Regions from separate parts of the Shewanella sp. TB7-MNA-CIBAN-0143 genome, predicted to be linked through region 1. Evidence: predicted binding sites of a transcription regulator. Region 1 holds the regulator's gene; each other region holds the start of a gene.
The links. Region 1 encodes sigma-54, which starts transcription at its own class of promoters, with help from an activator protein. Its sites were predicted from a motif close to GTTGGCACGNNNNTNGNNT; they were not measured.

Region 1 (4,758 bases):
TACTTTGTATATTGAGTTTGCCTGCTATAGCGAAACAAGGGGATCTGAAACAAGAATTGAAAATCGCTTCAGTCAGTCAGTCTGCCGACATTAAGAATAATCAAATTGTTTTTAATGGTCCGGTAACGATTGTCCAAGGCACGATTAATATCAATGCAGATCAGTTACGGGCGTTTACCCCTGAAAACACCACCAGCAAGAGATTAATTGCTACTGGCACCCCGGCTACATTTTCGCAAGAATTAGATGACGGTAAAATTGGTACCGCAAGTGCTAACGAAATTAGCTATGACCTTGCCACCACTACACTCACATTGACTGGCAACGCCAAACTTGATCAATCAGGTAGCCAGGTTACCGGTAATAAAATCAAGTACAACATCAGTGCTCAAGAGCTGATTGCCGAAAGTACTGGTACAGGGCAAGATCGGGTAATCACCATCATTCAACCAGAGAATTTCCAAGACGAGTCGGCGCCAAAGCAAAAACTCCCTGAAATTCCTGTTAACAAGCAGATCAAACCATGACCCAAATTACCTTAACCGCTGAAAATCTAGCTAAAAGCTATAAAGCTCGTCAAGTTGTTAAAGATGTGAGTTTAACGGTTAAAACAGGCCAAATTGTCGGTCTTTTAGGCCCCAATGGTGCAGGCAAAACCACCACCTTTTATATGGTTGTCGGCTTAGTAAAAAGCGATAAAGGCCGAATATTGATTGACGATGACGACCTTACTGCCGATCCAATGCATTTGCGCGCCCGCAAAGGTATAGGTTACTTACCACAAGAAGCCAGTATTTTCCGCAAGCTCACCGTTTACGACAACATAATGGCCGTACTGCAAACTCGCAAAGAGCTCAGCACAGACCAACGTATTGAACAGCTTGAGCATCTACTCGAAGAGTTCCACATTACTCACATACGCGACAGCCAAGGTATGTCGTTATCGGGTGGCGAACGTCGTCGAGTTGAAATTGCGCGCGCTTTAGCTGCTAATCCAAAATTTATTTTGCTTGATGAGCCCTTTGCTGGTGTTGATCCTATTTCGGTCATCGACATTAAAAAAATCATCCAACAACTTAAAAATCGCGGTTTAGGGGTATTAATTACCGACCATAACGTACGTGAAACGCTAGACGTTTGTGAGCGAGCCTATATCGTCAGCCAGGGTAATTTAATTGCCGAAGGCACACCTGATGAGATATTAAGTAATCAACAAGTTCGAGCTGTGTACTTAGGTGAACAATTCAAGCTATAGTTACTTTACTGGCCTTTTAGTCTAGCTAACTCATTTCATTGAACGATACCTAAACAACGTTAAATGTCATTGATGTTTATGGCAATCGATTACAGTTCGAGATTGTCATTTTTATGGAAAATCATCTAGGGATAAGCGGTAAATGAAAGCGTCACTCCAACTTAAAATGGGTCAACACTTAACCATGACCCCACAATTGCAGCAAGCCATTCGCTTACTGCAATTATCGTCATTGGAGCTACAGCAGGAAATCCAACAAGCATTAGATTCAAATCCATTGCTTGAAATAGAAGATGAGTTTTCTGAAGCAAAAAACTCCTTAAAAGAAAACCGCGACCAAGCGGATACCGACTTTAGTGACAACAGTATTGTTAATGTCGAAAAAGACACTTCCACCGTCGACATAGCAGAATCCATGACCAAAGAAACCATGGATGATTTAGCCATGGATACCACATGGGATGAAGTATACACAGCCTCACCTATGTCAGGTTCGGGCAGTGCAAGCATGCGCGATGACGACATGCCCTTTCAAGGTGAAACTACTGAAGGTTTGTACGAACACTTAGAATGGCAAAAAAATCTCACTCCATTTTCAGACACCGATCTCGCCATTGCCACCGCCATTATTGATGCCATTGATGAACGCGGTTATTTAACCCAAAGTACCGAAGATATTCTCGAAGCCATGGGTGATGAAAATGTGGAACTCGATGAGGTTGAAGCGGTATTAAAACGCGTTCAACACTTTGACCCTGTGGGTGTTGCTGCACGTGATTTAAGTGAATGCCTATTTATCCAATTAGCGCAATACTCTAACGACACACCCCATATCGATAATGCCCGTTTGTTAATTAAAGGCTATTTAGAGTTAATTGCTGGCCGTGATTTCAGATTATTGATGCGTAAAACAAAACTAAAAGAAAATGAGTTACGTGACGCAATCACTTTAATCCAGACACTCAATCCTCGTCCGGGCTTATTAATTACCCCCATGGATGATGAATACGTGATTCCCGATGTCACAGTATTAAAGAAAAATGGCCGTTGGGTAGTAGAGTTAAACCCAGACAACATGCCTAAAATTGGTGTTAATCAGCAATATGCAGCCATGGCTAGAGGCAGTAAAAACCCGTCGGATAGTCAATTTATTCGAGGCCATCTGCAAGAGGCTAAATGGTTTATTAAAAGTATTGAAAGCCGTAATGATACTTTACTTAAAGTGGCAAATTGCATTGTGCAATTTCAGCAAGGCTTTTTTGAATATGGCGAAGAAGCCATGAAGCCTATGGTGCTCAATGATATCGCTGAAGCTGTAGAAATGCATGAATCGACCATTTCACGAGTCACCACACAAAAATATATGCACACCCCTCGAGGCTTATTTGAACTAAAATACTTCTTCTCTAGCCATGTCAGTACTGACGATGGCGGGGAATGCTCATCAACGGCCATTCGTGCTTTTATCAAAAAGCTGGTTGCCGCAGAAAACCAGAAAAAACCACTGAGTGACAGTAAAATGGCTCAGCTTCTGGCAGAACAGGGCATAAACGTTGCTCGTCGTACGATAGCAAAATACCGTGAAGCAATGATGATCCCGCCCTCAAACCAACGTAAGAGTTTATAACCTACTAGGCAATGGAGGATTTTTTATGCAAATAAGTCTGACTGGACGTCATGTCGAAATAACAGAATCTTTACGTGAATACATCCACAGTAAATTTTCAAAGCTTGAACGACACTTCGATCAGATCCATAATGTACACGTTGTGCTCAATGTAGAAAAATTACAACAAAAAGCAGAAGCCAAAATCAACATTAATGGCGCAGAAATTTTTGCAATGTCAGAAAGTACTGATATGTATGCTGCAATAGACGCCCTGATCGATAAACTCGACCGTCAGGTAATTAAACACAAAGAGAAGAATACAAAACACTAACGATGGAACTTTGTACCATTCTGCAGCCGGAATGCACTACCTGTGCCACACCGGGCAGTAAGAAAAAAGTACTGGAACTCATCAGCAATTTAGTCGCTGCCCAGTACCCAACCCTGTCTTCGCAAGAGGTTTTTGAAAGCCTGTTAGCGAGAGAGAAAATGGGTAGCACAGGTATAGGAAATGGCATTGCGATACCTCATGGTAGATTAACGACCATCGATCACCCTATCGCGATATTTATTAAATGTGAAGAAGCCATTGCCTTTGATGCAATCGATAAGCAACCCGTGGATCTTTTATTTGCTTTGTTAGTACCTGCAGACCAGTGCCAACAACATTTAGGCACGTTATCGAGCATGGCCCAAAAGTTAAGCGATAAGCAAATATTGAAACAGCTTCGTAAAACTCACGACGCAACAGAACTTTATCAGGTTATTACTGCATGAAACTAGTTATAGTATCGGGACGTTCAGGCTCAGGGAAATCCGTTGCCCTGAGAGTATTAGAAGACCTAGGATATTATTGTGTTGATAATTTGCCTTTACCACTCATTGGCACATTATTAGCCCAGCTTAAAGGCAGTAATGATTTGGTTGCGATTAGCGTTGATGTTCGTAACATTGCAGAACAAGGTAAAGCGCTTCAAGACCAATTGGCACTACTTCAAAATGACACTGAAATTATCAGTTTCTTTTTAAATTCCAATGACAAAGTATTGCTTAAACGTTACAGCGAAACACGTCGATTACACCCGTTATCTAAAAATCATATTTCACTGCAAGAAGCGATAAAACTAGAAGGCCGTTTACTTGAGCCTATCGCAAAAATTGTTGATCACTATATCGACACTTCTGCGCTAAATATCTACGAATTAAGCGACCAAGTTAGGCAAATATTATTAGGCAGTGTTGATAAAGAGTTAGTGATTAACTTTGAATCTTTTGGCTTTAAACACGGCATGCCGACAGAAGCAGATTTTATGTTTGATGTACGCTTTTTACCCAACCCACATTGGGAAATAGAACTGCGTCCATTTACGGGTTTAGACGAGCCCGTACAAGAATTTTTAGGTCGTCAGCCATTAGTTAATAAATTTATTTGGCAAATTGAAAACCTATTTGAAACTTGGATGCCGCATTTAGAACGTAACAATCGCAGTTACCTTACCATCGCGATTGGTTGTACTGGTGGTCAGCACCGTTCGGTATATATTGCAGATCAATTAGCAAAACGATTTCGACAAGGCAGTAAACACACGGTTAATGCTCGCCACAGAGAATTAAATATCAGTGATACTAATAACTAAGTGAGCATAGGATCGCGTCAATGATCAAACTTGAACGCCAAGTGACCATTTCAAATAAATTGGGGTTACACGCCCGTGCCGCCACAAAACTCGCGATGTTAGCGGCGGATTTTGATGCTAACATCACCTTAACTCAAGGCGAAAAAAACGCCAGCGCAGCTAGCGTACTTGGGCTATTAATGCTTGAAAGTGGTATCGGTAAAATGATTACGGTGACAGCTCAAGGCCCAGATGCTGAAGTTGCATTAAACGCAGTG
Region 2 (4,758 bases), on a different contig from region 1:
GAGAATATGGCTCCCCAAGCAATGACTGAAGTTTGAGTACCGGTAAAGTATAAATGATGTAAAGTGCCGATTAAGCCGCCAGTTAAAAACACCACTGTTGTGAATAATACCGCACCGTTGGCACTGCGTGCACGGATAAGACCTAAGCGAACGAGCATTAATGCGATAACGGCTGTTGCAAATGTTTCAAAGAAGCCTTCTACCCATAAGTGCACCACCCACCAGCGCCAGTATTCTGCGATGGCAAGGTTTGAGTGTTTGCCCATAAACAGGCCTGCACCATAAAACAAGCCGATGGCGACACAAGAGGCGTATAGAATCCAAATTGCCGGCAGTATGTCGCTGTTAACTTTTAATGCAGGACGCATAGCTGCAGTGATTAACACGGTCCAAATTAATAAGCCCACAAACAATAATATTTGCCATACGCGTCCTAAATCAATGTACTCATATCCTTGATGTCCGAATAAATAGTTCATGTCTAGGTCAAAGTATTGTTGTACGCCAATCCATTCACCAGCCATAGAACCCAGAACGATAACGACTAACGCGACCCAAAGTACGTTTACCCCTAAGCGTTGATACTTAGGTTCGTATCCTGATAGTGCAGGGGCAATATATAGCCCTGTGCCTAACCATGCTGTGGCAATCCAAAATACTGCGAGTTGAGTATGCCAAGTACGGGTAACAGAATAAGGCAGAATTTCAGATATTGGGAAACCATAAAACTCTTGGCCTTCAACTGCGTAATGCGCAGTAATTCCGCCAACTAATATTTGCAGTAAAAACAGTCCAATAGCAGTAACAAAATACTTTCCGACAGCTTTTTGCGATGGCGTAGGTTTAGTAAAAAATAATGGATCACCTTTGGCTGGTTCTGGCAATGGTTCCTCTTTGCAGGTGGCGTGATGCCAAGCCAGCATGCCAATACCAAGAAGCAATGTCACTAAGCTTAGTACTGACCAAACAATGTTGTCTGAAGTGGGGACGTTGCCAATTTGTGGATCGTATGGCCAGTTATTGGTGTAAGTATAATCATAACCAGGGCGCTCAGTTACCGCAGCCCACGCTCCCCAAAAGAGGAAGGCATTTAACAATTCACGATGTTCAGCATCAGTGATAGTGCCTTCTTTCATGGCATATTGTTCACGTAATGAACTTAATGCAGGATCATCACCAAATAACGATAAATAGTGCTTAGTCACTTCATTAATTGCCGCAATTCGGGTATTTGACAGCGCGACGTGAGTTTCACCCCCAGTACCTTTGATCACTGTGTTATGGCGAATATCATCTCTTAAGCCTTTTTCTAAACCGGCTTGCTGTTCTGAATCGAGTTCAGTGAAATCGCGGTTATAGCGCTCGTTTGCGGTGATAGACAACCAAGCTTGGGCTTCACGATGTAACCAATCTGCAGTCCAATCTGGTGCCACATAAGAACCATGGCCCCAAATTGATCCTAACTGATGCCCGCCCATTGAACGCCATACAAGTTGACCTTGCTCAATATCATTTTTGGTAAATATGGGTTGGCCACTGGTGTCAATGAAAGCCGTTGGAATCGGCGGTTTTTCTCGATATATGCCGCTGCCTAAACTGAGTAATACCGTGAAGGAAGCCACTAGCACGATTAGCAGTGCAATGCCGGTGAGTTTATTTTTGCTCATAAGTCCTCTTAGCGCAAAGTCATTTTGATACAGATGACCAGAGCATTACACAAGTCGTGCCAACTTTTTATTGTTATTAAGCTACTGTTATTAATGTTTTTTATTTTTACCTGTCGTCAGGTTACTGTTAAAATGACACCTTTTTATTGGTGTCAAAAAGACTGTTAATGTCAAACTGACACTCTGTTTTGGTGATGCTGATCATCTTTGTCTAAATAACACTCATGTTCTCTTTTCCGCGTAATGTCATGTGACTAAAGGCCTAATCTTTATTGTTCGTGTAATCAACGCTAGTCATTTTTAGTCACAGTTATCAATAAATTAGTTTCAACGCTATAGAAGTTTTATGGATTAATTAATATCAGCCATTTACTTAGCATGCTAAGTTGTTATAATGCTTAGCACGCTAACTAAATGGCAATTTATTATGTATAAAGAATTAGAGCGATTAAAAGAACTTTCACTTGCTGAGCACTTAGGGCGATTACATCGTTTATGGCGCACCGCTGCAGACGCGGAGCTCGTACCATTAGGGTTAACTCACCCTCGCTGGACTGCGCTGTGGAAGTTACTGCGCTTGGGCGATAACGTGAGCCAAAAGGTGCTTGCCGATGCTTTAGAGATAGAATTGCCCTCTTTAATGCGCACTTTGAGCCAGTTAGAACAGCAAGGATATATACAGCGCCGCTGCTGCGAGAACGATAAGCGAGCACGAATAGTCAGCTTAACTCCTGAAGGCATCGACATGCTTAAGCAGATGGAAAGCCGCATTATGTTGGTTCGTCGAGATTTACTTGCAGGTATTAGCAGTCAAGAATTAAGTGAATTTGAACGTGTCATTAGTCTTATTAGTGATAATGCTCTTGCTGCGCTGCATAAGAACACTGAACAAGACAACAAAATTCCTGAATGAGAAATAACATGACCCCAGATCAACAATTTGCTCGACTCGTTAAAATCGCTATTTTTATGTTTGTAATGGTGTTTGGTTACTTTATGTTTGCCGATGCAGTAATGCCTATGACGCCGCAAGCCATGGCCACACGAATGGTCACTAAAGTGACGCCACAAGTCAGTGGTAAAATTGCATCTATTGCCGTCGAAAATAACCAACTTGTGGCTAAAGGTGATGTGTTATTTAGCATCGACTCAGCCCCTTACGAGTTAGCGGCTGAGCAAGCTACATTGGCGTTAGAGCAAGCAAAACAAGATAACGCTGAACTTGATGCATCGATACTAGCAGCCAAAGCAGATGTTCAGGCAAATCAAAGTAGTGCACAGCAGAGAAATAGTGAAGCAAAACGCCTTGATGCTCTGTATGCCTCCCGAGGTGTATCGCAGCAGTTAACTGATCAAGCTCAAAGTGAGGCCGTCACGGCGCAGGCCAATTTACTTGCCGCTAAAGCTCGCTTAACTAAGCTAGTGGTAAGTCGTGGACGCAATGGCGAAGATAATTTAAAAGTCCGTCAAGCTCAAAATCGTTTAGCTCAAGCAGAATTAAACCTGTCATACACTCAAATTCGCGCAGACCAAAATGGCGTGGTGACTAACTTACAGTTAGAAGTCGGCAGCTTTGCCACTGTTGGACAGCCGCTATTAGCTGTAGTGTCAGAAAACGTCGATATTATTGCTGATTTTAGAGAAAAAAGTTTACGCGGTATTGAGCCACAATCAACTGCGCTTGTTGCATTTGATGGTCAACCTGGACGTTTATATCATGCCAAAGTGAGTACCGTAGATGCCGGTGTGAGTGCCGGGCAATTTGATGCCAATGGCCGTTTAGCTGATCCGCAAGAATCGGTACGTTGGGTACGTGATGCTCAACGCTTACGTTTACACCTTGAACTTGACCACCAAGGCGTTAATGCATTACCCGCTGGAGCACGTGCAACGGTGCAATTAGTACCTAATAGCGGTTTACTTGGCTTTCTAGCCAAGGTTCAAATTAAGGTTATCAGCACGCTGCATTATATCTATTAACGCCGCAGTTAAGCCCAATATTGATTGTTAATACTCATTACACCAATTCACACTCAAGGCAATGCTGCAGGTTAATTTATTTGCGTGCAGTATCTTGTATCAATGTCGTAGGTTGATCATATGTTATTACGCCATAGTCCTTTGACTACAAACGATTTACGCCAATGTTTACGCATAGCAACAGGCGCCACGCTAGGATTTGCGATCTGTAAATTTTTCGACCTCAGTTATGGTGTATTTTTTACCGTCACTCCAATGTTGTTACTGGGTTTAGTCCCTGTGATGAATGCACATGCGATGAGGCAATTATTGGCATCATCTGTAATGTCTGGGATTGAAGTGGGTATTTTAGGTGGCTTATTTGGCTCTCACGCTGGGGTGATATTACCCATCGTGTTTGTGCTATTTTTGTATCGTTTTGCGGCAATGTCACGCGGTAGTTTGTTTTTATTTGGCGCTAACGGGGTTATCAGCTTAAGCATTATGCTGCACTTTGCCAGTTATCCGAGTGTCGATATTAATAATCTCATTTTCAGTAATTTTTGGGCGACAGCGGCCTCTGTTGTAATCGCTTATGCTATGACGGCTTTATGGCCCGACGTTGAACCAAGAGCGCCAGTTGCTGCCGTGGTTAAAGTGCCTAACCGCATGCGACACGAAGCGTTACTCGGTGCATCTATTGCAACTGCATCATTTGTGGTTTTTCAGGTATTTAACTTACGTGATTCTATGTCTGCTCAAGCCACCACCTTGTTATTGTTATTCCCAATGCATTGGAATGGTGCGCTCGGTTATGCCCGCAAACGAGCTATCGGTACCTTGTTTGGCGTGACTTTCGGCTTGGTGGGACAAGGGTTACTCTATGATTGGTCTGGATTATTGATTTTTGTGATACCACTATTGTGGATAGGTTTAATGTTGTTTAGCCAAGTACACGTGAGAGAAGCGAGTGGCTCTGGAGTGGGATTCGGTGCTATGACCACCTTAGGGATATTATTCGGTCAATACTTAACCCCAGATAATGACTTAGTTTTTAGTGCTTTGTACCGAATAAGCAGCATATTAGTCGCTATCGTGGCAACATTATTACTGTGTTATGTGGTGCATCGGG
Region 3 (4,758 bases), on a different contig from region 1:
TCATAGGCCTCTTGGCTAAAACCTCGCTCTTTTGCTTTGTCGTACCACTCGTGACCTGCAGTAAACTCCCCTGTTGCGATATGAATAGCACCGAGCAAAGTGCATGGCCTGAAATTTAGAGGCGTCACGTTATGTGCTTCAAGGCCTAACTTAATAGCATCGCCATACATGGCTAAGTCTCTACACACTCCACCATAGGTGGTTAACAAGGCAGATTTTAATTTCTTTTCTTTCTTAGGAATATTAAAAGGATATGATTCATCTAACGCTTTTTTAATTTTGCTCAGTTCTTCCGCCTTGCGATAGGCTGCGCTGGCATTAACCAGTTCCCAAGGTAAGCTTTTTTGCTTCCAATTTTGATAATGGTTGTGAGCGAGTTGAAGATGGTATTTTTTTTCAACCAGATCATTAGTGAAGCTTTTATTATCTAGCCACTTTTTTTCATCCTGACTGATTTGCTTTTTCATTAGCTTATTTAGAAGAATATCCGCTTCAGAGTCTTTTGGAATATTTTTGATCCCAAAAGCAGGGAAATCTGAAAAGTGCTTTTTCCGTTCGATTTCGCGTTGTTCTTTTAACCTTAATTGCTCAGCTTTGTGTGCTTGTTCTTTCTCTTGTAATTCTTGACGTATCTTAACTTCAATAGCGTTAATTTTAGCTTGGTATCGTCCTATAACGTCCTTTATGACGGCTAAGCTAGCATCCTTGGATAGCTCTAGATTTGTATCGTTGAGCCTTTTTCTAATTGATATTTTAAGTTGAAGCCCTTTAAAGCTTATGTGCTTAATTTTTTCCTCTATCGTAATATCACCACTGATCGACCTGAAAATATTCAGCTCTTCAGTACCAAATGCAGCTGATATATTTTGCATATCATCAGCTGAAATGTGTAGAGGGTCATTCGTTGAATATTGAATTAAAAAGTCTATGAATTGACGGTACTTGGGATACTGTTCTGGTGGGAACATCTGTTTGATTTGTTTGATTTGTTTTATTTTTTTTTGCCGCAAGGTGTTTACATCAATTTCTTGATCCTTACTTTGTAATATCGCAGTCAGGTTATGCCGCGCCACAATGAGTTGCTGTTGTAAAATAGTTTGTTGTACACCAACCGCAACATTGCCTGGCTTGCTTTGACTCTTTGGCGTAACAATATCAATAATGTCTTTATTAGCTATTTTAGGGCGCACAATTTGGTTTGTAGTGAGTCTTTTTTTAATTTCAATTTCATTGGGCTTTACTTTATATTGTAATAAAATCAACTCCACAACGGCTTTATTAGACCCTTTGGGTAACTCAGATTGCTTTGCTGTAAGCCTGTTCTTATTTTCAATTTTAAGTTGAAGCGCATCAAGCATTAAACTGTTTAATTTATCTGTAACACCAGCCTTAGCGATCACTGTCTTGAATAGCTGATGTGCTTTATCACCCAAAGCAATTGATAAAATTTCGATATCAGATTCAGTCACACCACTATCAACGCGACTAATCATTGTAGTAAACAAATCAATATAAGCGCTGTGTATCGGGTACTGAGACTTGGGGAACAGCATTTGAGCTTGAGAAATATTCTTAGTGATCACGATAAAAATCCATTTTTATGATACTGATTGTATATCTTTGATTAAGCTAATATTTTAGTTTAACAGACTGCAAATTTGAGTTACTACTTAAGCAGCTTAAGCGGTGTTGTCATTATATTTATCACAACTTTGCAGTATGGAAAAGACTTCAATTTTTTTAATTTTTAGCATAATGTTGATAATAGTAAGATTATCATATTTCGAAGGGTTCAATATGTCCTTAATACTTTGTTATGCCAACACAAACCAAGTTTTACTTTTAACAAGCAAACAATGAGAAACAGCGATTAAGGTCCATGATTGAGTTAAAACTATCGAAAAGCGGAGTTTTGAAGAATGCTCGAAAAAAAATTACAAAAAAAGGGTTTCCAGAGGCGGCACATAGGCGGCACAACTTTTTACGATTTTGTTAAGTATTTGATTTTTAAGGTGAAAATAGGTCATATGGTCTCCCCACAGGGACTCGAACCCCGATCGGCCGCTTAGGAGGCGGCTGCTCTATCCTGTTGAGCTATAGAGAGACCCAGTGATTATACTGAGTTTATAATCGAATTAAACCTTTTATATTTAATTGCTTGATTAACAACCAACTAATTCATAATCGACTTACTCTTATCGATTAGCACTTAGCACTTAGCACTTAGCACTTAGCACTTAGCACTTAAGTCTGAACAATTAGCTTCTAGTAACCAATCATTAGTTCTTAATCGCAATATCATTTACTTGAATATTATCTGCACTGTCGATGCCGTCAAATATTGCGGTTGAGCTGTCTTCGGTAACTTGTTCGATAACCACATTGGCACGACTTTTAGTGGCGATGGCGCGCATGGAATTAAATCTGTCTGGGATATTTTTTTGTAATACGATTTGGAACTTATCACCCATTTTAACGCCATTTTTACGGCCTAAATTGATGATAATACGATCCCCTTGCCTGGCAACAATTTGGCCTAGTAATGGACGACAGTTTAACTGCTTATCCAGCGACATCACGCTTTGCTGTAAAATATCGCTGATCGCCTGACCATAAGATGATCGCCAAAACCGCTGGTTAGCAGGTGAGACGATTTCTTGTCTTTCAAATTCCCACGGCGCTGAGGTGGCGAATGATTCTGACCACACCACTTCACCGCTGATCCCATGGTAAAGGGTTAATTTAAAAATAAACTGCCTTAGTGGATCATCCTCGACAAAGCCCATATAACTACTTTGAGCTGGCTCGGTCGAAATATCAATGATTTCAGGTTGCAGCAGATATTGGCTGTCGGTAATTTCGCCTAACCAACTGGGAATACGATATCCTTTAAAGTTGACCAGTTGATTGGTGTTATCAATTTTTTCATCGGCATGTAGTCGTGCAAAACTGTATCGCGACTGTGCATTGATAGCTTTACCTAATTGCTCGGTGATCCGCTCTTCAAAGTGAGCTAATTGACCATAACGTAACTGTTCGCGTTCTTGTAAATAGGCTTGTGGCAACATAATCGCGGCCTTGAGAGACTGGCTTTTACATTGTGCGTTAGGTTCTTGTTCGCTGAGATCAAGCTGTAACACCACGGTAATGGTGTGTTGGCTGATCATTTCACTCATTAATTCAACGTTATTGGCCGATCCCATCCGCTGAATTTGAAAGGTATCTTGAGTAAGCCGACCTTGGTTGACTTGTTGTTCACTGGAAAAGTTCACCCCGGCTTTTAAACTGGCGTAATTTAATGCTTGGCTTATGGCGTCCTCACGGGCTTTATCTATATCGCCATTCACGATTTTAGCCTTACCAGTCACTTCAATTTGTTCAGCCAATACCGACGATACACACAATGCACTCACGCATAGCATTGCTATTACGGCAAGGTGATTGAAGGTTTTAGTTCGGTTAACAGGGCTGTGTCGGATCAACATACAATGTCCTAATGTCAAAAAATCGTCTATTTTGCACAATTGTGTAAATTCAGCTTACTCTATTTTAATCAAAGCAAAAATTGTGCCGACTAACTATATTAGTGGTTATTTTCGATGTTGCACTATTACAGTAAAGCTTTTAACGCATTTGCCGATATAAAGACACCAATAAGAAAGAGTACATAATTGGCCTTAGTTATCGATGTACAAGGCGATTAAATGACTCATTTATACCAAGACTAGCGGCATTATTTGTTAGAGGAATTATTATGATTAACAGGCTTTTTATCTCCACGGTCATGCTTGCGTCGTTATCGTTAGCGGCATGCACCCAAACGCCTAATGCTGCCAATAACCTTGCCTTTAGCAATAACGGTAAATTTGTCAAAATCGTCGACGAAAATGAGGTTTATCACGATAAACTGGCTTATGATATTCAGGCTGCGGGGATATCACCCAAAGGCCAAGTGAATGTGTGGGCAGAAAAGTTAGTTAACGAGTTAGTGTTACAAAACGACGCCTTGCGCCCAGATCAACCACTGCTGATTTCTACGCCAGTGATGACCAGTAATTTAAATGCAACCAATGAATTAGCATTACAGTTACAACAAGGATTACTCGCGGCGTTCCACGCTCATGAATTTAACTTAGTCGATTTAAATGTGGCGACAAATTTGCGCGCCACAGAACAAGGCGAGTTTATGTTGAGCCGCAACTGGGAACTGTTACGTGCAGATTTACCGGTTTCACACGTATTAGTGTCAACCATGACCCTAACCCCTGAAGGAATTGTGTTTAACGGCCGTGTGGTTAATGTGACCAATAATCGCGTCCTTTCAGCGGTGCAATCATTTGTGGCAGCATCGAGTTTGTCGGGTTATTTACAACCCTCTGAACTCATTGAATCACGCAATGGTTTACTGTATCGCCACGAGAATAAGGGCGACAGTCGTTACACCGTATTAGGAGATAAGCTATGAAGTCGTTGATGTTAATTATGCTATTGCTGCTCACTGGCTGTGTGAGCAAAGATAAATATGTTCAGTGGGAAACCGAAGCGCCAGCCTCGTTCCCAACGCTAACGGCAATTGGTTATGCCCCTTTGGCGACTCAGCCCAGTAAAGAGCCATCACATCGTATTTTAATGGCGATGCAAGCTTCAAAAATTGCCGCTTACCGTGAGTTGGCGGAACAGGTATATGGACAAAAAATTTCGGCTAATAGCGACGTAAGTGAATGGTTACTAACTGACGACAACGTTAAATCTAGCGTG
Region 4 (4,758 bases), on a different contig from region 1:
ATGAAGGTTTCGCTACGAATAACGTCAAGTGTTGTGATACCGAATAAACGGTTTTTGTCATAAACACCGGCATTTTTTAATACTTCAGCAGCAATCGCTACAGTCGTATTAACTGGGTTAGTAATAATACCCACTAATGCTTTAGGGCAAGTTACAGCCACTTTTTCCATTAGGTTACGCACGATACCAGCGTTGATGTTGAATAGATCTGAACGATCCATACCAGGCTTACGCGCAACACCAGCAGACATTAACACTACGTCTGCGCCAACTAATGCATCTGTAGGATCTTGACCAGCAAAACCTTTTACTTCTACGTCTGTTGGGATGTGACTTAAGTCAACCGCAACACCAGGAGTAACAGGAGCGATGTCATATAGAGACAACTTTGAGCCCGCAGGCAGTTGAGTTTTTAACAGTAAAGCTAGAGCCTGGCCAATACCACCAGCAGCACCCAATACAGCAACTTTCATAATTATCTCCATCAATTTATGCAGTTTGTGACATAGATCTAAATCGTCGTGGCGTCACATTACTGCATCGTCACAATAATTTCAATTATACGTTAGTGGAGGACCGTAAATAAGTAAGCCCTGATCCACGCACAGACTGGCGTAACGCCGAGTATTAGCAGCATGAATCCGTGTAAAAATACGGCAAAAAACATCGATAATATGATTATTTTTCATCTTCGTTATACCGAAAAAAACCAACATTTGAGAGTTTTTATATTGAACAAATATAACTCAGCTGTTTTATTGTGGAGTTGTAATCACCCTATCAAGCGGGTTAAGCAATATCGATATGTTTGTTTTAGGCATTAAAATGTTGATTTTGTATTGATGAATTTTACCGTTATCGAACTGGGTCTTTCATCCTGTTTAAAGCCATAAATATTGGAGCCTTAACTCATTTCGTACACATTTTCTGACGCAACAAGCCAATACTTTTATTGAGTGTCGCGTTATGATGGCTGCAGATCATCCTATAAAAACGAGAAAAACATGACAATAAGAATAGGCCAACATGCCGACCTGCACGCCCTAGTTCAGTTTAACCAAGCCATGGCAATGGAAACCGAAAACCTATCATTAGACACTGAGCAATTGACTCGCGGTGTTGAAGGACTGCTTACCCATCCTGAACGTGGGGTATATTTAGTCGCCGAAGTTGACGGCGAAATTACCGGATCGTTAATGGTCACCTATGAGTGGAGTGACTGGCGCGCAAGTAATTATTACTGGATCCAGAGTGTGTATATACGTCCACAGAATCGTCGTCAGGGTATTTATGGCAAGCTATATCAAGCGGTAAAAGACTTAGCAGCAGAAAACGGTGGCACCGCCAGTTTCCGTTTGTATGTTGAGCATGACAATAAAATTGCCCAAAAAACCTATGAATCATTGGGGATGGAGCAAAGCCATTATTTAATGTACGAAGAAAATACTAAGTAATCGTAAGTTATTATAAATAATCGTAAGTCACACATGCAAAAGCCGGAATAATCCGGCTTTTTTGTGTTTATCGTTTAAAGAATTTAATGCGTTCAACAGAGATTGCGACAATAACTAGCCTGTTCGCAACGCGAGAATTTTACTGATATCCAGTGGCGCAGTAAATTGACTAAACTCTTTGTGCTGTTGATCAATCGCATGAATCGACATTCTGTCTGCCAACTCGTTACCTTCAATACCAATATGGGCAGCGACATGCTGAAGTACTAAATCGGCTTTCATTGCATCATATAGCTCATGTGCTTGCTTGATAATCTCCAGATTGGCGATTTCACCGGTTTTTCGGGTCCAGCTTTTGGCTTTCCAACCATATGCCCACTCACAAACACATTTAATCGAATACTGTGAGTCACTCATGATTTGCACCGTTTCGCCCGCGTCTAGGACCTTTTTAGCCACAATTAATGCTTGGTGCAGCGCATTGAGCTCGGCAGTATTATTGGTGCCATTAGGATTAAACAAACCAAACCATAACTCGGCTAACTCGCCTTTGCGGTATATCGCCATCCCTGAACCCGCTTTACCTGGGTTGGGCTCACAACCTCCGTCGGTGTAAATAACCACATCAAATTGGCTTAACACAGCTTGATTAGCGCTAAGAGTTTTGGTTGATGTTCCAGCCCCTGCAGCCTTTGTCGATGAACGACCTGCCGCTTTTACTGGCACACTTTTGCCTATGCTGCTTGCAGGAGATTTAGCAAATGCAGCTTTGGCTTCTGCTTCTGTAGCAAAGGATTTGTACTTGGCTTGCGGATATTTATCAACTGAACGCTTGGTAACATCCCAGCTGGTAAAAATGCCCGTTTCTCGACCGGCCCATACTACGTAAAACTTCTTTGCCATGATTAACTCTTACTTCAACAATGCTAACGTCACTAATATCGTGCTTGCATCATGCCATGATTAAACTTGGCTTTGAAACAAAAAAACGTGTTGCGTGCAGTAGTTGCAGTTAACTTGAACATCTCGGCCAAATAAGCTTAAGTTTGATTTACCTGAGCTTAATGTGGCAGAGCATCAGTCTAGGGTTAGTGGGCCATCGATATTTTGATAATCGACACTACCAGAACCCGAATTAACAATGGTCAAACCTTTGGTGTTAGCCACATCAATGCCACCGGAACCATCATTTATCTTAACTAATCCGGAGACTTGATTAACCTTGATTGAACCCGAACCATCTTCAATACTCACATCACCAATAACATGGTTAATGCGAATAGATCCCGAGCCATCTTGCAACTCAATCGCGCCTTTCGCCTCGGAAATATTAATAGAGCCTGAGCCATCAACTAAAACCAATTTGCCAATGTGGTTCATCACAATACTGCCAGAACCATCTATTAACTCAATATCCGCACTGACATCATCTATTTGGATGGGCCCGGAACCGTCTTTAATATTCAATGCGAGCACAGTTGGCACTTCTACCAATAAATCAATATAAGGCGACTCACCGAAATATTGGTCACTGTGTATTTCTGATAATAAATAGCCCTTATCACCTTTTCGGGTCAAGCTGAGCTTAATTTCGATGTCATCTTGATCCAATGACTGGGTGTAGATATCAGCATGTACGGTGACTTCTTTTAGGCCTTCAACGCCGACAATCGTTAACTTGCCGGCGCCAGTATTAGCGACTAACTCAGTTAATGATCCAGCATCAAGATTCAATTGCTGCTGTACTAAGTTAAGATTTGTATGGTTTTGCTCTGATGATGACGAAAATACTGACTCTGCTTCACTTTGCGAAGCACCAAATAGGGTGGCGCCCAGAATAAGCCCGACTGTGACACTAATGGTTGCGATACGAATAGACATAAGATTAATTCCCTTTATGAGGATAACAATAAGCTTAGGCCGCCAAACAAATGCTCTTAATATGAGTAAACTGTGGTTAGTGCGCGTTAGCGGCAATTAACAGTTAGTTAGCAGGTTTCATACCAACTAAACAAAAGTAATATTTACAACAAGTTACAATTAACAGTAATAAAAGTAACTTCGTCATCAAACCCAAAATGGTTAAAATCCCATACAATGTGGTTAACTTCACCACTGTGATCATCATGGTTAACTCAAACAAAAAAAGAACATAACCCTATGCCGACTTCTCCTGCGATACCACAAACGTTAACTATCATTGTTGGTTCAACCAACCCAGTTAAAATCAATGCAGCAAAACAAGCTATTGGACAATATTTCCCTGATGTTCATATTGATTGCACTGGCATGCATGCGCCATCACTGGTCGCAGACCAACCAATGACCGAAGCAGAAACTAAATTGGGTGCCATCAACCGTGCTCAATTTTGCCAAGCCAATGCAAAAATAGTCGATCAACATGCTGACTTTTATGTGGCAATGGAAGGCGGAGTAGATCAGTTTGATCACAGCCCTGCCACCTTTGCTTACATGGCCATTATCCATAACGACACATTATCTGTTGGTCGAAGCGCTAATTTGCCGTTGCCACTATCAATTTTTAACGCTTTACAAGCAGGTGAAGAACTTGGCAAAGTAATGGACCGAGTATTTAACACTCATAATATTAAACAAAAAGGTGGCGCGATTGGCTTGCTAACTCGAGGTTTAGCCACCCGCGAAAGCATTTATACCCAAGCATTAGTGCTGGCAATGGCTCCCTTTATCAATGCGGAATTATTTAATGACTGAAAATCAGCAAGCAAATACAACCAAGGACGGCTTGCAAGCGCCCTTGATTAGAATGTTACAACCCCATGACGATGCTGCATTGGCCGCGGTGATCCGTGAAGTGTCTGCAGAATATGGTTTAACCCCAGATAAAGGTTTTAGCGTGGCCGATAAAACCCTCGACTGTTTAAGTGAGGTGTATCAAGCTGAAGGTTCACAATACTGGGTGATTGAATATCAAGGCAAAGTGGTTGGCGGCGCAGGTATTGCGCCATTAGTAAAAAATGGCGGCGTATGTGAATTACAAAAAATGTACTTTTCTCGCGCTATACGTGGTCAAGGTATGGCAAAGCCATTAACCCGTCAGTGTATTGAGTTCGCCAAACAACAAGGCTATCAATCGATGTATTTAGAAACCACGGCAGTGCTAGTTGAAGCACTAGCACTCTATGAAAAACTGGGCTTTAGCCACTGCCAGCATTTAGGCGAAACCGGCCATGATGCCTGTGAAATTGCGATGATAATGAGCTTATAACGTGTAAAACACTCCATTATTATCAGATATCAGCGGTATTAGATTGTTTTTTAAACA

Region 2: the regulator sigma-54 is predicted to act here: its motif matches at 1,713-1,731, upstream of AAEY97_RS12075 (nitric-oxide reductase large subunit).
Region 3: the regulator sigma-54 is predicted to act here: its motif matches at 3,557-3,575, upstream of AAEY97_RS15585 (flagellar assembly protein FlgT).
Region 4: the regulator sigma-54 is predicted to act here: its motif matches at 3,444-3,462, upstream of AAEY97_RS08475 (DUF4097 family beta strand repeat-containing protein).

Annotation. Positions count from the first base shown of each region.
Region 1 covers NZ_JBEOPL010000038.1:3,102-7,859, reverse strand. The annotation lists gene lptA (lipopolysaccharide transport periplasmic protein LptA) at 1-527, shown strand, start outside; gene lptB (LPS export ABC transporter ATP-binding protein) at 524-1,255, shown strand; gene AAEY97_RS20700 (RNA polymerase factor sigma-54) at 1,398-2,882, shown strand; gene hpf (ribosome hibernation promoting factor) at 2,908-3,195, shown strand; gene ptsN (PTS IIA-like nitrogen regulatory protein PtsN) at 3,198-3,641, shown strand; gene rapZ (RNase adapter RapZ) at 3,638-4,501, shown strand; gene AAEY97_RS20680 (HPr family phosphocarrier protein) at 4,522-4,758, shown strand, end outside.
Region 2 covers NZ_JBEOPL010000013.1:71,139-75,896, forward strand. The annotation lists gene AAEY97_RS12075 (nitric-oxide reductase large subunit) at 1-1,667, opposite strand, end outside; gene slyA (transcriptional regulator SlyA) at 2,095-2,580, shown strand; gene AAEY97_RS12085 (HlyD family secretion protein) at 2,589-3,647, shown strand; gene AAEY97_RS12090 (DUF2955 domain-containing protein) at 3,768-4,758, shown strand, end outside.
Region 3 covers NZ_JBEOPL010000019.1:30,175-34,932, forward strand. The annotation lists gene AAEY97_RS15575 (hypothetical protein) at 1-1,583, opposite strand, end outside; tRNA gene AAEY97_RS15580 (tRNA-Arg) at 2,029-2,104, opposite strand; gene AAEY97_RS15585 (flagellar assembly protein FlgT) at 2,280-3,485, opposite strand; gene AAEY97_RS15590 (FlgO family outer membrane protein) at 3,755-4,465, shown strand; gene AAEY97_RS15595 (LPP20 family lipoprotein) at 4,462-4,758, shown strand, end outside.
Region 4 covers NZ_JBEOPL010000008.1:67,635-72,392, reverse strand. The annotation lists gene mdh (malate dehydrogenase) at 1-473, opposite strand, end outside; gene AAEY97_RS08485 (GNAT family N-acetyltransferase) at 1,005-1,454, shown strand; gene AAEY97_RS08480 (ribonuclease H1 domain-containing protein) at 1,569-2,357, opposite strand; gene AAEY97_RS08475 (DUF4097 family beta strand repeat-containing protein) at 2,532-3,335, opposite strand; gene yjjX (inosine/xanthosine triphosphatase) at 3,615-4,187, shown strand; gene AAEY97_RS08465 (GNAT family N-acetyltransferase) at 4,180-4,701, shown strand.